DNA from 2 places in the Shewanella sp. MF08487 genome. Region 1 is predicted to be linked to the other one. Evidence: predicted binding sites of a transcription regulator. Region 1 holds the regulator's gene; the other holds the start of a gene.
What was found. Region 1 encodes LexA, which represses DNA repair genes until DNA is damaged. Its sites were predicted from a motif close to TACTGTATNNNNATACAGTA; they were not measured.

Region 1 (8,321 bases):
CCAAAACTGGATGTCGCCGCACGTTACGGTATGTCACTACAAGATATTCAAGATGTCGTGCGTTACGCCATTGGCGGTATGGATATTGGCGAGTCGGTACAAGGGGCTGAGCGCTATCCCATCAACCTACGTTATCCCCGTGAGCTACGCGATAATATCGAAAAGCTGCGCGAACTCCCTGTGATCACTAAATCGGGGAATTATCTACCACTGCGAAATTTAGCGGATATAGAAATCACCGATGGCGCACCTATGCTCACCAGTGAAAACGGACGTTTAATCTCTTGGGTATTTATCGATATTGAAGGCACGTCTATCGGCGAATACATTAGCACCGCTAAGCAAGCTTTAGCTGCCGAACTCAAGGTACCACCCCGTTACAGCTACACCTTTGCTGGGCAGTACGAATATATGCAACGGGTAGATGCAAAACTGAAGCAAGTGATCCCTATGGCGTTAGCCGTAATTTTCATCCTGCTGATGATGACCTTTGGCTCCACTATGCAAGCGAGCATCATAATGCTCAGCCTGCCCTTCGCCTTGGTCGGCAGCACTTGGCTCCTGTACTTACTGGATTACAACATCTCGGTCGCCGTTGCTGTGGGTATGATAGCTTTGGCCGGTGTTGCAGCTGAGTTTGGGGTGATCATGCTTATTTACCTCAATAATGCGATTAAGCACAGGCAGGAAAAGAATAACTACCACACAGTGACCGATCTCAAAGAAGCCTTAATCGAAGGGGCGGTCATGCGCATTCGCCCTAAGGCGATGACAGTGGCCACTATCTTCTTCGGCCTGCTACCCATTATGTGGGGTGCAGGATCGGGTAACGATGTGATGCAAAAAATTGCCGCACCTATGGTCGGCGGCATGGTTACAGCCCCATTATTGTCACTGTTTGTCCTGCCCGCACTCTATCTACTGATTTACTCGCGTAAGCTAAAGAACGAAACCGCGCATGTGAGTTAACAGCAATAGCGCACTTATAAATATCCCCTCCAGCGATGAGGTTTGAGGGGATTTTTTATTCAATATGGAAAAATACTTACCAAGATCATCCGAACAAAGTTTGATGATAGAAAGCCACAGGATATGAACGAGCAACAGCACACCACGCTGATTAAAATAAGCCTCTAAGTTTATAGCGCTTATGTGTACCATTGACTCAGTGCCACACAGAATTGACTCAATTCACTGCAGCAGGAAGGATCCCATCACATGACCAAGTCATTTTGTTTAACTATCAGCCGGATATGGCCGCAAGCACTTTCCCTTAAAACCCCATCACGCGCGTTACTTGCTGCATTCGGTTTATGCGCTGCGCTAATCATTACAGCACCCGCCTTTGCCGCACCCGCTACCGGTGAATTCGTTGCCGACAAACGCTGTGAGCTATTTCAATCGAAAAATAAGCAGACAAATCCAGACCAATGGCAGAGCAATATTGGTGAGCGCTACCCTGTACTCGAAATCCTCGGCAACAGCGCCAAACCTGATTGGCTGCGAGTGCGTACCAACGCAGTGAAGTCTCCCATGCGCTGGATCAGTGGCGCTTGTGGTCAGTATCTGTTCAACGTTGCAGGCAGTAATGTATCGACACCTGCAACGGCAGTAGAACCCGCGCAAACCACCACAGCATCAGATATCAAAGCGAAAAACAGAGATAGCTTTAAAGAACGGGGAACTGTAGAGAAAAAGCAGGAGGATCAATGCAAAATTGGTGGCGAATTCGATGCTAACGTGCTCGCATTAAGCTGGCAAAGCACCTTCTGTGAACTCTATGGCCGCCGTAAAGCCGAATGCCGCGCCCTCAGCCAAACACCAGAATCGAGCCAATGGCAACACTTCAGCCTGCACGGACTGTGGCCGAATAAACAACAATGCGGCACGCGATATGGCTATTGCAGCACAGTCAAACTGCAACCGAATGATTTCTGTACTTATCCGGAGTTTGAACTGAATCCATCGGTGCGCAAAAATTTAGAAGAAGTCATGCCAAGCGCCCAATATGGCACCTGTTTAGAACGCCACGAATGGTGGAAACACGGCACTTGCCGTAGCCAAGACCCTAACGAGTACTTTTTATTGGCAACCCAGCTGACCCAAGCGGTCAATGCCTCGGCATGGGTACAAAAATTTATTCATGACAACATAGGTAAGAGTGTCAGTAAAAGTGAGTTAAACCAAAGTTTTGATAACAGCTTCGGTCAAGGTGCTCACACTAAAATGAGCCTAGAATGTGGCAAGGGATTACTGAGTGAAATCCGCATTAATTTGCCCGAGGTCATTAAAGCCTCAGACTCCTTGCCTAGCCTACTCGCCAAAGCCAACAAGGCAGGCAGAGGCTCATGCCCTGAAACAATCATGATTGATAACGCTAATTAAACAAATAGTTAGACAAATAAAAACGGCGATTTAGCGTCGCCGTTTTTCATCTTAATGATAGTCCTAAATATGGCCGTCACATTTGATTAAGCTTGATCACCGCAAAGGTAGCGCCTTGGGTGTCAGCAATAACAGAAATCGTCCCACATCAGGAATATTGCGGCAGTAAATGTGCCATCGCTAACAGATGACAAGCCCCTGTGACTATGCCAAATAACACCACAAGAATAATCAGCGGTGTACCGCCTATCACTCTAAAACCTGTACTCTCGGGGAATAACTGCCGCGATTTATAGGCCATCAGTGCTGGGACGATTACCGCCCACACAGTTGCCGCTAATGCCGCAAAGCCAATCGCCACTAAAAAACCATCAGGGAAGAGTAAACCTAAAATCGTTGGGGGTACAAATGTCACTAATGCGGTTTTCATCCGGCCCGAGCGCGAATCGTCAAAACCAAATAAATCGGCGAGATAATCAAACAGACCTAAGGTCACCCCTAAGAAAGATGAAGCTACCGCCAAGTTAGCAAACAGCGACAACATACTGTTTAACCAGCTACTCGCCATCACCTCAGACAAAGCGCCCACCAACACACCCATATTGCCACCTTGAGCAATAATGTCGATAAACTGGCTGCGGGGAATATTGCCCATAGTCGCCACTAACCAACAGACATAAATCACCAGCGCGATAAAAGTACCAACGAAAATCGCCTTGATAATGGTGGAGGAATCTTTGCCGTAATACTTCACTAAGCTGGGAACGTTACCGTGGTATCCAAAGCTGGCAAGACCAAAGGGTAGCGCCGCCCACAGATAAGGTGAAAAGCGGTTATTACCATCAGGTTCGAGCAACTTAGTCACATCAATTTCGATCAGTAAATTGCCGATAGCGAGGAAGAAGGTAATGATCATACCGCCGAGCATAATCGTGGTAATCCGATCCACGGCTTTAGTGCTGATCAACACTATGCTCGCCAATACTATGGCGAACACTAGCCCTGCCACACTTTGCGGTAACTCAATTCCCATGCCCTGCAAGCTGTGATTCACAATCGAACCACCGCCGCTGATATAAGCATAGGTCAAAATATACAACACGAACGCGATAGAAACGCCGTTCACTATCCGCCAAAACTGCCCAAGAGTTTGCTTGCTTAAGGTGTCGAAGCTAGCACCAGGTTCGAAATGTAAATTGGTTTCGAGCAACAATAAGCCCGACATCAACATGCAAAACCAAATGCCCAATAACATTAAAATCGAATAGCCAAACCACATACCTGCACCGACCACGGGCAGAGAAAACATCCCTGCACCTACTGTCGTGCCGGCAATAATCATGGCGCCGCCGAGCAAGGACTTACCTGTGGGCTTATGCTTAGCCGCATTCATATGATTTGCCATTAAACAATGTGCTCCGCGGTGACACTCGCCACTATGGTTTGTCTCACTGACGGACGTAATAAATTATTGGCTTGATCTCGAATGCGATTGATATTGGACTTATCTTCGCTATCCGCCAGATAACCCAATGCTTTTAACTTAACGCTCAATGTGCCATAAAGTTTTTTATCGTAAAACTCAGGTGCGGTAATACCATGCAAAGCCCCTAAACGCTGAGCCAGTAGATGACTCTCAGATTCAAGCTCTGAGCGTTCCATCTTAGGTCTATTCGCTAACAAGTTGAAAATAATGGCGTAGCGCTGCAGGGTCTCACTCACTGAACTGGCCAACAACAATAGTTGGCTAGTGTGCTCAGGCACGATAGCTAAGGTATCAGTCTCAACCACTAATCCTTGTTCAATCAGGAAATCCAGCACTTGCTCAACATAGGCTGGTAAGTCTTTAATTCCCATGAAGAGTTCGGCTTTCAGCAGTGGATAAAAATCGGCAACGACTGACGCGACTTGCTGACGCTGAATTTGCTCATTATGCGTTAAACAGCTAGCGATTAATGACGGTACAATAAATAAGTGAATGATATTATTACGATAGTAAGTCATAGAGACCGCCTGACTTGCTTCGATCGACACGATTTCACCTAGGGAGTCGGCGGATACAACAAACTTATTTAGCTCTAAGCCCTGCTGCACTAACAGCTTGCCATCTCCTTCGGCAACCGAAGTATAAGCAGTGTAAGGCACTTTTTTAAGTAAGGTTAAATACAAATCAAGCTGACGCTCTAGCAGACTGCGCTGTAAGGCATTTTGATCTGTGGCGAGTAACACTAAGCTTGTTAATGTCACTGAACTCGCTGCCGCGGCATCATTGATATGGGTCATAACCCGATTAGCCAGAACATTTACCGCTGGTGTTAACCAACTTGGTTTTTGCTCGGGATCATCAGCAAGCTCAGCACGCCAGTTGGGTGCGCGTTCATTCAAAAAGTTTTGCAGAGTAATCGGCTCGCCAAAATTCACATAACCTTGACCGAAATTACCGAGTTTGCGAATCGCACCAAATACCTGCCAGACTGATTCTTTTTTCTTTTTCTTACCACTTAACTCTTTATGGTAAGTCGCCACTTCCATCACATGGTCATAGCCTAAATACACAGGCACTAGCGTTACCGGACGTTCAATACCGCGTAGTACGCTATTCATTGTCATGGCGATCATGCCCGTTTTGGGTGCCAACAGACGACCCGTACGTGAGCGGCCGCCTTCAGAGAAGTATTCTACCGAATAACCTTTCGCAAATAGCTGGTCTAAATATTCACGGAATACTGCGGTATAAAGCTTATTGCCATTAAAGCTACGACGAATAAAGAAAGCACCACCGCGACGGAACATAGGCCCAGCGGGCCAAAAATTAAGGTTTATACCAGCAGCAATGTGCGGCGGAACCATACCTTGATAATACAAAATATACGATAACAGCAGGTAATCCATATGGCTGCGATGGCAAGGCACATAGACAATCTCGTGACCATCGTGGTGTAACTGACGAACTTGCTCGGCGCCTTTAATGTTGATCCCGCTATAAAGCTTATTCCACAACCAAGTTAAGAAACGCTCGGCAATACGAACTAAGCTATCAGAATAATCAGCAGCAATTTCATCGAGATACTCAATAGCCGTCTCGCGCGCTTGGGTTTCTGAAATCTTTTTGGTAGCGGCTTCTTCTTGAATCGCTTTACGTATTGATTCAGATTTTAACAGCGAATGAAATAACGCTTGGCGATTAGGCAACACAGGCCCTGTCATCACTTTACGTTGGCGACGGAAATGCACTCGCGCCACTCGCGCTAACTTATGGGCAATACCCATATCAGTACCATGCTCATCAGCCATATAACGCAGAGATACTGCATTGGAAAACTGCACAAAATTATGTCGACCTAAGAACAGAATCATTAGGCACTTGCGCAGCCAAGTCGGGTTTTCCCGCTCAAATACGGCCGCCTTCATCGTATCGTCCTCTTTCCCTGGCGTTCTCCCCCAATACAAACTGACGGGTACCAGTTGAATATCGAGCTCAGGATGTTGTTTATGCACCGCTAATAAGCGCATAAAACATTCGAGGAAAGGTTCATTGCCGGTACGCTCACCAAACAACGGCTTGCGCCCTTGAAGGCAAACGACTCGCGGTGCAACTACGCCATTAGCGACTAACGGCTCATAGGGACTAGGCAGCCCGAGTTTAGCGGTTATTTCACTCAGTGCAGCAATGTCACTAAGTGATTCTGTTTTCATCACATAAGCAAGAGGTCTGGAGGCATCCAGATTCAGATCGGCAAAGGGATCCTGAGGCACCACAATGGTATGCACCAATTGTTTTTGGATCCAACGTAATGATTTTAACCAAAGAGAGTCATGTTTAGGCATTATTCTTATGCAATTAAGTACGTTCACTAGCCCGATAGAATACCAGACTATAGGGAATATTCGCTAATTCTCTCCGATATGGTTAAAAAGTGGTTAATACTTGCGCTGCAAACAATACTGTATATACTAACAGTAACTGTATAGAAAAACAGGAAAGACCATGAGACCTTTGACGCCACGCCAAGCTGAAATTTTAGAGCTAATCAAACGAAATATTGCCGACACTGGCATGCCACCTACTCGGGCTGAAATTGCCACCCGCTTAGGTTTTAAGAGTGCCAATGCAGCTGAAGAACATCTAAAAGCGTTGGCGAAAAAAGGCTGTATCGAGATTATACCCGGCACCTCACGAGGTATTCGCCTCACTGCTGAAGTGGAGGATGTAACTGAAACAGGTTTACCTCTTATAGGCCAAGTGGCTGCAGGTGAACCGATTCTCGCCCAAGAACACGTAGAACAGTATTACCAAGTCGACCCAAACATGTTCCATCCCGCTGCCGACTTTTTACTACGAGTTAAAGGCGACAGTATGAAAAATATTGGTATTCTCGAAGGAGATTTACTGGCAGTTCATAAAGTAGAACAAGCTAGGAATGGTCAAGTGGTTGTCGCTAGAGTCGACGACGATGTCACAGTTAAACGTTTCGAAAAAAAAGGTAATGTGGTCTATCTACACGCCGAAAATGAAGACTACTCTCCAATTAAAGTGGATTTAGGCTTTCAAAGTTTAACAATTGAAGGACTCGCCGTCGGTGTGATCCGTAATGGAGATTGGCTATGAACAAACTAATTGGCAATGCCCCGCGCCATCCGGGATTGTGGCGTGATGATGAAGTTCGTGCAGCCGATTATGATTGGCATCACACACCTATCGCCTGTATGCCCACTAAAACTCAAGGTCGCCAAGAATTAATTCATCTGAGTGCGCAACTCGCTCAGTTAAGCCAACAGGGCCGTTGGTTAGTGCTCATCAACCCACCAAGTATTGGCTACAAGCAAATGCTCGCCAGCGCAGGTGTGCGTATGGATAGAGTCTTACTGGTACATGCTAAAGATGAAGTAGAAACCCTGTGGGCGATGGAAAAAGCCTTAACAAGTGGTACGTCCAGTGCAGTCATTACTTGGACTCAATCATTAGATGCGCGGGATAATCGTCGCCTACAAATCGTGGCTAAAAGTGCCCGAGCTATGGGCATAGTGCTTGAAGACGTAAACAGTCACTTACATGCCGACGTACGCATTGAGCAAGGCAATCTCTTCGGTCAGCAATCTTTTTTTAGCGCTGTACATTAAATATTCATTTAATTTTTTACCTTGAAAGCCGCCTCACCTATGAATGTGAGGCTTTTTTTTGGCAATTTTTCAGATAATTAGATAAATAAGTGATCTTGATCAATATTTAAACAGCAAGTATGGTTGGTTAAGTCGGTGATGATATATCACCTTCCGTGGTCAATGAATCGAGTATTTATCGGACTCGAAGCGCCACTAAAAATAGAGAACAGATTTATTTCAGTCGTATGTGCCAGCGTGGCTAATTACCAGCAGTAACAATACTTGATTAAAAGTAACAGCCGCCAACGCACGTTGAAGTCAAAAAAGCTTTTTTGGGAACTGAAGAGTTTGCATAGAGTTGAGACTTACTGTGTTGCTCTTCTTTGTAGTTGCTATTCGCAATTGGCAGAGGAGAAGTCTTGTGAAGCAATTGTTGTATTGTTTACTCGTGGTGTTATTCGCACCACCGTTGGCCGCCGCGGACATGCGGTTCAACATGACCCCTGGCGTGACCGAGATCAGTGGCAAGGTTTATCACTTGCACATGACCATCTTGTATATCTGCTGCGCAATAGGCCTAGTGGTCTTTGGCGTGATGATTTACGCCATGATCAACCACAGAAAATCCAAAGGCGCTGTCGCGTCCCACTTTCACGAAAGCACTAAAGTTGAAATCGCTTGGACGATTCTGCCATTTATCATTTTGATCTTAATGGCGATTCCAGCGACAAAAACTTTAATCGCAATGGAAGATCCCAGCAACGCCGATCTCACCGTAAAAGTCACGGGATCCCAATGGAAATGGCATTACAGCTACTTTGATCAAGATATTG
Region 2 (8,321 bases), on a different contig from region 1:
TTCCATGCCCGTTTTTCTGCCACGGCTCGTCGCTACCGTTATGTGATTTATAATCATCAATTTCGCCCAGGAATTTTGCGTCAGGGCGTCAGTCATTATCATGGCGATATCGATGCTAACAAAATGCATCAAGCGGCGCAGTTGTTGCTCGGTGAACATGATTTTACCAGTTTCCGTGCTATGCAATGTCAATCCAAAACACCATTTCGTAATGTGCATTGCGTTAATGTGACCCGCCAAGGTATGTATGTGATTGTTGATATTGCTGCTAATGCCTTTTTGCACCACATGGTGCGTAATATTGTGGGTTCGTTATTAGAAATTGGTTTAGGCAATCAGCCTTTAACGTGGATGACAGAGCTATTAAGCCTAAAAGATAGAAAACAAGCGGCAGCAACTGCAAAACCCAATGGGCTTTATTTGGTTGATGTCACTTATCCTGAGCAATACCAGTTACCTAAATTGGCTCTAGGGCCACTGTTTATGCTGGATTAAGATTACCGCTCCACACTCAAGCTTTATTGCAATAGATTGTAAGGCATCGAATACGAGGATGTACCGATATGCTAACAGTACCAGCGTCAAATGCAGAACTTAATCAGTGGCTTGATTATTTATTATCCATTCATCCCACTGAAATCGACATGGGCTTAAGCCGTGTTTCGCAAGTGGCGCGCCGCTTAGATCTACTGGCATTGGGTCAGGCTAAAGTGGTTACTGTGGCTGGCACAAATGGTAAAGGCACCACTTGCGCTATGTTAGAACAAATTCTGCGCTTATCGGGTTTAACGGTGGGCGTGTACAGTTCGCCGCACATGCTCAAGTATAATGAGCGAGTGCGTATCAATGGCGAAGATGCGCAAGACCGCGCTTTTGTGGCGGCCTTTGAGCAAATTGAAGCGGCGCGCGCCGAGATCTCTCTGACCTTTTTTGAATACGCTACGCTGGCGGGATTAATCCTTTTTAAAGCCGCAAAGCTCGATGTAGTGATCCTCGAAGTTGGATTAGGAGGGCGTTTAGATGCCACCAATATCATTGATGCAGATATCAGCGTGGTCACATCGGTGGATTTAGATCACGAAAGTTATCTTGGTAATACCCGTGAACTCGTGGGCCGTGAAAAGGCGGGGATTTTCCGCGCCGGTAAACTCGCTATCGTGGGGGAGCCTAATTTGCCATGCAGTGTGAATGATGTCGCTAGCGAAGTCGGCGCACATTTATACCGTGTTGGTCATGAATTTAGTTATCAAAATCATGGTGACTCATGGGAGTTTTCGGGGCAAATAAGGCAGCTTAATCACTTAACGTTACCTACCTTGCCCTTGCCCAATGCGGCATCGGTACTGGCGGTGATTGAACATGGCTGGCCGGATATTTCGGCGGATATTATTAATAAAGGTATTAGTTCGGCTCGTTTAACCGGTCGATTAGAGCGAGTGAGCGAACAGCCTTTGGTGGTGCTTGATGTGGCTCACAATCCCCATGCGGCTCGATTTTTAGTGCAACAGCTACAGCCGATAGTTGCAGGTAAACGTGTATTTGCGCTATGTGGCATGCTTAAAGATAAAGATATTACGGGCGTGCTATCGGTGGTTGAGCCCTTAGTTGACACTTGGTATTTAGTGAGTCTGCAAGGTGAACGCGGTGCAAGCGCGGCACAATTACGTCAAACCTTAGCTGCAGATAGCAAAGCGATTGAGTTTGAGGGCATAGATGCCGCCTGGTCGGCACTAAAAGCGCAAATAACCCCAGATGATGTGGTAATTGTGTTTGGCTCCTTTTACACTGTGGCAGGTTTTAAGTCTCAATTTAAGCAGGAAGTGCGTTTTGTCTAGCCAGTTTCATAATCGTTTAGTTGGCACTGTAGTGCTGGTTGCGCTTGGTGTGCTTTTTTTGCCAGATATTTTGGATGGCAAAATAGATCGCCAAGAAGAGCAATTTTCAGAAATCCCTTTACGTCCAACTGTGATTGAACAGCAAAAACCCGACGATATGTTTGAGGTTTTATCGGTTGATGATGCACCTAGCTCAAAGGAACCTGAGTTAGCGGCTGATGACCAAACTCATGCGGATAATCAGCTGGCGACAGCCGTCAAAGAGACCGCTAAGCAAGACGTTAAGGCTGAAGTCCAGCCCGAGGTAAAAAAGTCTGAGGTCAAAAAAGAACCGCCTAAGGCAACCGTTAAAGCTGAACCGGCCAAAAAGCCTGAGAGCAAACCGGTTACCGTAGCAAAGGTTGAAAAACCTAAAGTTGAAACGCCTAAAGCGAATACGGCAAAAGAGTCCACTGTTAAAACGGTCAATCCTGACAAAATAAAAAGCGGTTTTACCTTGCAGTTAGGTGGGTTTAATAATGCCGCTAATGTTAAAACCTTAGTTGCGCAGCTGCGTAAAAGTGGTTTTAAAGCTTACACTATCCCAGCAACACCTAAGGATGGCGTATTGACTAAAGTTTTTGTTGGGCCAGATGTGTCCGAAGCCAAACTGAAAAAAATACAAGCTGAGGTTGAAACCCTCACACGGCTTAAGGGCTGGATAGTACCTTTTAACCCCTTAGAGTCTTAATGGCGATACTACATCTGAGACTGAAAATGATTTATTTACCTCGCTAGGGGGTGAGAATCGTTTCAGTCTCTGGTAGAATCGCGCCGTCTTAAAGCCTATGTCGGAAAGCCATCTCAATGGTTTGGATTGATTACGCTATCATATTCGTCATCGGATTATCGACTCTCATCAGTCTGATCCGAGGATTTGCCAAAGAAGCCATGTCGTTAGTGGTATGGTTTGCAGCATTCTTTATTGCCAGCCAATTTTACCTCGATCTTGCCGTTCATTTAACGCAAATGAGCGATGAGATGCTGCGCAATGGCGTTTCCATTGCCATTCTGTTTATTACTACCTTAGTGCTCGGCGCCTTAGTTAACTACATTCTCGGACAACTGGTTGTTAAAACCGGATTATCTGGCACTGACAGGCTTTTAGGCCTTTGTTTCGGTGCCATTCGCGGCGCCTTGATTGTCAGTGCTTTACTGTTTTTTATGGATGCTTTTACAGGTTCACCCAACACCCAGTGGTGGAAGGACTCTGTGCTAGTGCCCGAATTTGGCGTGGTTATTCAATGGTTTTTTAACTATTTGGAAAACACCTCCAGCTTTGTACCCAAACTATAAGAAATAAAATTAATTAATCCTAAATGCTGAAAAACGCTGTCGCTTGGGAATTTATGTTACGCATGTTTAAAGGCTGATGCCTATTACATGCACACGCCATTTAGATAATGACCTCGATGTTGTTATTTGAATAAGCAGAAACGTGACCGAATACCTGAGTGATAAATAACGCCGTTCTTAAGTCGAAAGGTAAAAGTATGACGTTATTATCTGCTTATATTTCAGCATAAAAGGCATAGAACATCTTACAATGAGGAAGCTTATCCATGTGTGGTATCGTCGGAATAGTTGGCCAATCATCGGTTAATCAGACCATTTATGATGCACTGACAGTGCTGCAGCACAGAGGTCAGGATGCGGCAGGTATTGTGACCATTGATCGTGGTGCTTTCAGGCTGCGTAAAGCCAATGGTCTAGTTAAAGACGTTTTTGAAGTCAAACATATGCAACGCCTACAAGGTAATGCTGGTATTGGCCATGTGCGTTATCCAACGGCGGGCAGTTCTAGCGCATCTGAAGCGCAACCTTTTTATGTTAACTCGCCCTTTGGGATCTCTTTAGCCCACAATGGCAACTTAACTAACACGGTTGAATTAGCCGAAGGGCTAATCAAAAAACGTCGCCATGTTAATACTACTTCAGACTCTGAAGTGTTATTAAACCTGTTGGCTGATGAATTACAAAAAACCACTAGCTTGACGCTGACGTCTGAAGAAGTGTTCGATGCGGTTGCTAACGTGCACCAGCAAGCTCGCGGCGCCTATGCGGTGGTGGCGATGATCATCGGTCAAGGTCTTGTCGCGTTTCGTGACCCATTCGGTATTCGTCCTTTGGTATTAGGTAAGCACGAAACGCCAACAGGCACTGAGTATATGGTCGCCTCTGAAAGTGTTGCCCTTGATGCCGTCGGCTTTGAAGTGATGCGTGATGTAGCGCCTGGCGAAGCTATTTATGTGTCTATTGATGGCAAGCTTTATACCCGTCAATGTGCGGCGGATCCTAGCTATGCTCCTTGTATCTTCGAGTTTGTCTATTTTGCCCGCCCAGATTCGACCATTGACAAAGTGTCTGTGTATGCCAGTCGCGTCAATATGGGCGCTAAGCTTGGCGAGAAGATTAAGAAGGAATGGTGTGATCACGATATTGATGTGGTTATTCCTATTCCTGAAACCTCTTGCGATATCGCGCTTGAAATCGCCCGTTGTATGGACTTGCCTTACCGCCAAGGTTTTGTAAAAAATCGTTATATTGGCCGTACTTTCATTATGCCGGGTCAACAGGAACGTAAGAAGTCTGTACGCCGTAAACTCAATGCCATTAATACCGAATTTTACGGTAAAAATGTATTGCTGGTGGATGACTCGATTGTTCGCGGTACGACGTCTGAGCAAATTATTGAAATGGCACGTGAAGCGGGTGCTAAGAAAGTGTATTTTGCCTCAGCAGCTCCAGAAATTCGTTTCCCTAACGTGTACGGCATCGACATGCCAACATCAAACGAGTTAATCGCCTATGGGCGTGATGCTGATGAAATCGCTAAATTAATCGGTGCCGATGGCATTATCTTCCAGGACTTACCAGACTTAATTGAAGCAGTAAGAATGGAAAATCCAGCGATTAAATGTTTCGAAACGTCAGTATTTGATGGCCATTACATTACTAAAGATGTCGATCAAGCTTATTTAGATCACTTAACGCAGTTGCGTAATGATGATGCTAAAGTGGATCGTAATAAAGATATCGGCACTAACCTAGAGCTGCACAACGTCTGTCATCCATAAAGAAAGACAAGCGTTTGAGCATAAGTCGTTAGCGTATCGATAGCATGAGCCAGTGATATTTTCACTGGCTTTTTTATTGACTCAATCACCCGAAAATCCACAGTAGCATCCACATACCCAATAAATAGTTCAAGCTATAACGCGTCACTTGATGGCTGAGCAATAACGATAAACTCACTGCAATCGGTAGCAATAACATCAATCCCCATGCTAGTGGTAAATCGATAATGTTAACCTGTGCAAACCATCGATGAGTAAGCAGGCCAATGGCGAGTAACATCAAACTATAAAACAACAGTAGTTGATTGAATCTTAACGTTAATGCAGGGTTGAACATCATCCTTTCTTGTGTGTATATCGCAAGTTGTTTCATCGTTACTCCTGTTTAATTCGTTGTACCTTAGCCTCTATTGAGAATTATTCGCAATTGAATTTACAGTTGAGCGGGCTTTTTAATGACCGAGTTGGATAGATATTTGCACTCAGCGACTGTTTGGGCTAAATTACACTGTAATTATATCCAGTGCTTGGTGTTTGTATGATCCTCTATATCGCAGAAAAACCTAGCCTAGGGCGGGCCATTGCCGATGTATTGCCTAAACCCCATAAAAAAGGCGATGGATTTATCGAAGCTGCTAATGGTGATTGTGTGTCTTGGTGCGTGGGGCACTTGCTTGAGCAAGCCGAGCCAGATGCCTACAATCCTGAATTTAAATCTTGGAAATTCGAACATTTACCGATAGTGCCCGATAAATGGCAATTGAAGCCTAAGGCTGCAACTCGCAGCCAGCTCACAGTGCTTAAACGATTGGTCAAACAAGCCAATACTTTGGTCAATGCTGGCGATCCTGATCGCGAAGGGCAGTTACTTGTGGATGAAGTGATTGCCTATCTTGGGGTGACGGGCGATAAATTGCATCAAACCCAGCGCCTACTTATCAGTGATTTAAACCCCCAAGCGGTAAAACGTGCGCTGACACAATTACGCAGTAACCGTGAATTTATTCCGTTATCGACCTCAGCACTTGCCCGTAGCCGCGCCGATTGGCTCTATGGGATGAATATGACGCGGGCCTACACTATTCAAGGTAAAAAAGTTGGTTATCAAGGCGTGTTATCCGTTGGCCGAGTACAAACCCCCTTGCTTGGGCTGGTGGTGCGCCGAGATGAAGAGATAGCCAATTTTCAATCTAAACCTTTCTATGAAGTTTTGGCGCATTTGGCGACACAAAAGCAAGAAATCTTCAGCGCAAAATGGCAACCCAGTGAGGCTTGTCAGCCGTATATGGATGAAGAAGGAAGAGTATTAGCCAGAGGATTAGCACAGAATGTGGTGAGTCGGATTAGTGATAAATCTGCTGTCATTACGCAATTAGTATCTAAGGATAAAAAACAATATCCGCCATTACCTTATAGTTTGTCGGCGTTACAAATTGATGCGGCAAAACGCTTTGGCATGAGTGCTAAGGATGTACTTGATACCTGCCAGAGTCTGTATGAACGGCATAAACTGATCACTTATCCACGATCCGACAGCCGTTATTTGCCCGTTGAGCAACATAGTCTCGCACCCTTAGTATTAAAAGCGATTAGTGGTGGAGCCGCTGAACTATTACAACAGGTTGACGCGCCTGATCATCGCCTTAAATCTAAGGCATGGGATGATAAAAAAGTCGATGCTCATCATGCGATAGTGCCTACAGAGAAAACAGCTAATTTATCGAGTTTGAGTCTACGGGAAAAACAGCTATATCTGCATATTGCTCGTCAGTACTTAGCACAGTTTTATCCCGCTTATTGTTATGGCGAAACCACAGTGCAAGTGACTATTGAGGGTGGATTATTTAATACCAAAGCGCGTCAGGACAAATCTTTAGGCTGGAAGCAACTCTTCGCCCGCCAAGAATCTCATGGCAATAAACCTATAGAAAAAAAGCCAGCGGAGGAAAGCACCAGCAAAGACGATGATGACAATGACGAGTTTATCGGCCAACTGCCACCCTTAACATTAGGGCAATTGTTGCATTGCACTCGGGGTGAACTGCTTGAAAAAAATACTCAGCCGCCTAAGGCCTTTACCGATGCGACTTTACTTGGCGCTATGACTGGGATTAATCGATATGTGACGGATCCTGAAATTCGTAAAATCCTCAAAGAAACCGATGGCTTAGGCACAGAAGCTACGCGTGCGGGTATTATTGAATTACTGTTTAAACGCAGTTTTTTACAACGTTTTGGTAAATCCATCGTTTCAACTGAAGTGGGTAAAGGGTTGATCAACAGCTTACCAGCCAGTGCGACTTCGCCCGATATGACCGCACTGTGGGAGGCGGGTTTGAACGGTATTTGCCATAAAGAAACATCCTATAAAGCTTTTATGCAGCCATTACTGGACACACTATTTACTCTTATCCAAAATGCGGGTGCACAATTGCCTACAGCGCTTAATGGCTTAAAGGGCCAAGGTTATGGCAAATCAGCCAGTGGTAAATCGGGTTATCGCAAGTCGACTTATCGTAAAGCCTCAAATGGGTCAAAAACTACAACCACTAAAGCCAGTGGTGCTAAAGGCTCTGGCACGAAAAGCCGCACCCGTAAGGCGTTTGCCGTATAGGCTGATTATTGTAACTAAGGGATTGATGACTAGCTGATACAGGCATATTGAATGGTTAAGTTTCTCTAGTGTATTACATGGATATAAATAAATGTTCAATTAGCTTATTCAGTGCGCCAATTTATAACCGTTATAAAAGGCAAAAAGAATAAACCAATGCGGTTTACTATTACGGGAATAAGTCTTTGTAAAAATTGGTAAAATCACTTAATTGATAAAACTAGTCAATCATGCCAACGTTAACTCCATTAACGCTGGCAAATGAGCATAGCTGTTTATCTTAGGGTTTGGCCTCGATTTAAACTGATCAGTTTATCGAGTATTCGTTCGCCATCCATGCGAATGCCATTGTGTTCATATTCAGACGTTAACCAATATTTGAGCCTACCGACTTGTTGGACCGTTTCTAAACTGTATTGCATCTCTACGAACATATCTTCGCTGTATATCGCCGCTGCGACTGGCACACGATTTTGTGCTAGCTGTTCAAGATTATAAAGTGCTGGCCAATCTGTTTTATGGGCTAAGATTTCTGCCGCCGCTTTTAACGGCATTAAGTGGCTAAATTGGTCAAACATCCAGGGATAAATCATCTCACCGGTAAATAACAACGCTTTGCCGACTTGATAGTTAAAGGTGGGGAAGTGTTGTCTCATCCTGTGCGCGGCCCATTGTGAGGCGGAGTGTTGGCAGTAGATGGCTTCGTGCAGCAGGGCAAAAATAGGGTTAGTGTTGTAATCGAGCATCTGGCCGAAG

Region 2: ACRN9H_RS07275 (DNA topoisomerase III) is a predicted target of LexA. The motif match lies at 5,458-5,477, and genes of this name have one in related genera.

The regions. Positions count from the first base shown of each region.
Region 1 covers NZ_JBOZPB010000021.1:16,762-25,082, forward strand. The annotation lists gene ACRN9H_RS14250 (efflux RND transporter permease subunit) at 1-969, shown strand, start outside; gene ACRN9H_RS14255 (ribonuclease T2 family protein) at 1,219-2,385, shown strand; partial or broken gene ACRN9H_RS14260 (VOC family protein) at 2,462-2,544, opposite strand; gene mtr (tryptophan permease) at 2,534-3,790, opposite strand; gene plsB (glycerol-3-phosphate 1-O-acyltransferase PlsB) at 3,790-6,213, opposite strand; gene lexA (transcriptional repressor LexA) at 6,374-6,994, shown strand; gene ACRN9H_RS14280 (cell division inhibitor SulA) at 6,991-7,506, shown strand; gene coxB (cytochrome c oxidase subunit II) at 7,910-8,321, shown strand, end outside.
Region 2 covers NZ_JBOZPB010000007.1:90,176-98,496, reverse strand. The annotation lists gene truA (tRNA pseudouridine(38-40) synthase TruA) at 1-495, shown strand, start outside; gene folC (bifunctional tetrahydrofolate synthase/dihydrofolate synthase) at 564-1,835, shown strand; gene dedD (cell division protein DedD) at 1,828-2,565, shown strand; gene ACRN9H_RS07290 (CvpA family protein) at 2,682-3,170, shown strand; gene purF (amidophosphoribosyltransferase) at 3,437-4,951, shown strand; gene ACRN9H_RS07280 (hypothetical protein) at 5,037-5,324, opposite strand; gene ACRN9H_RS07275 (DNA topoisomerase III) at 5,490-7,565, shown strand; gene ACRN9H_RS07270 (alpha/beta fold hydrolase) at 7,841-8,321, opposite strand, start outside.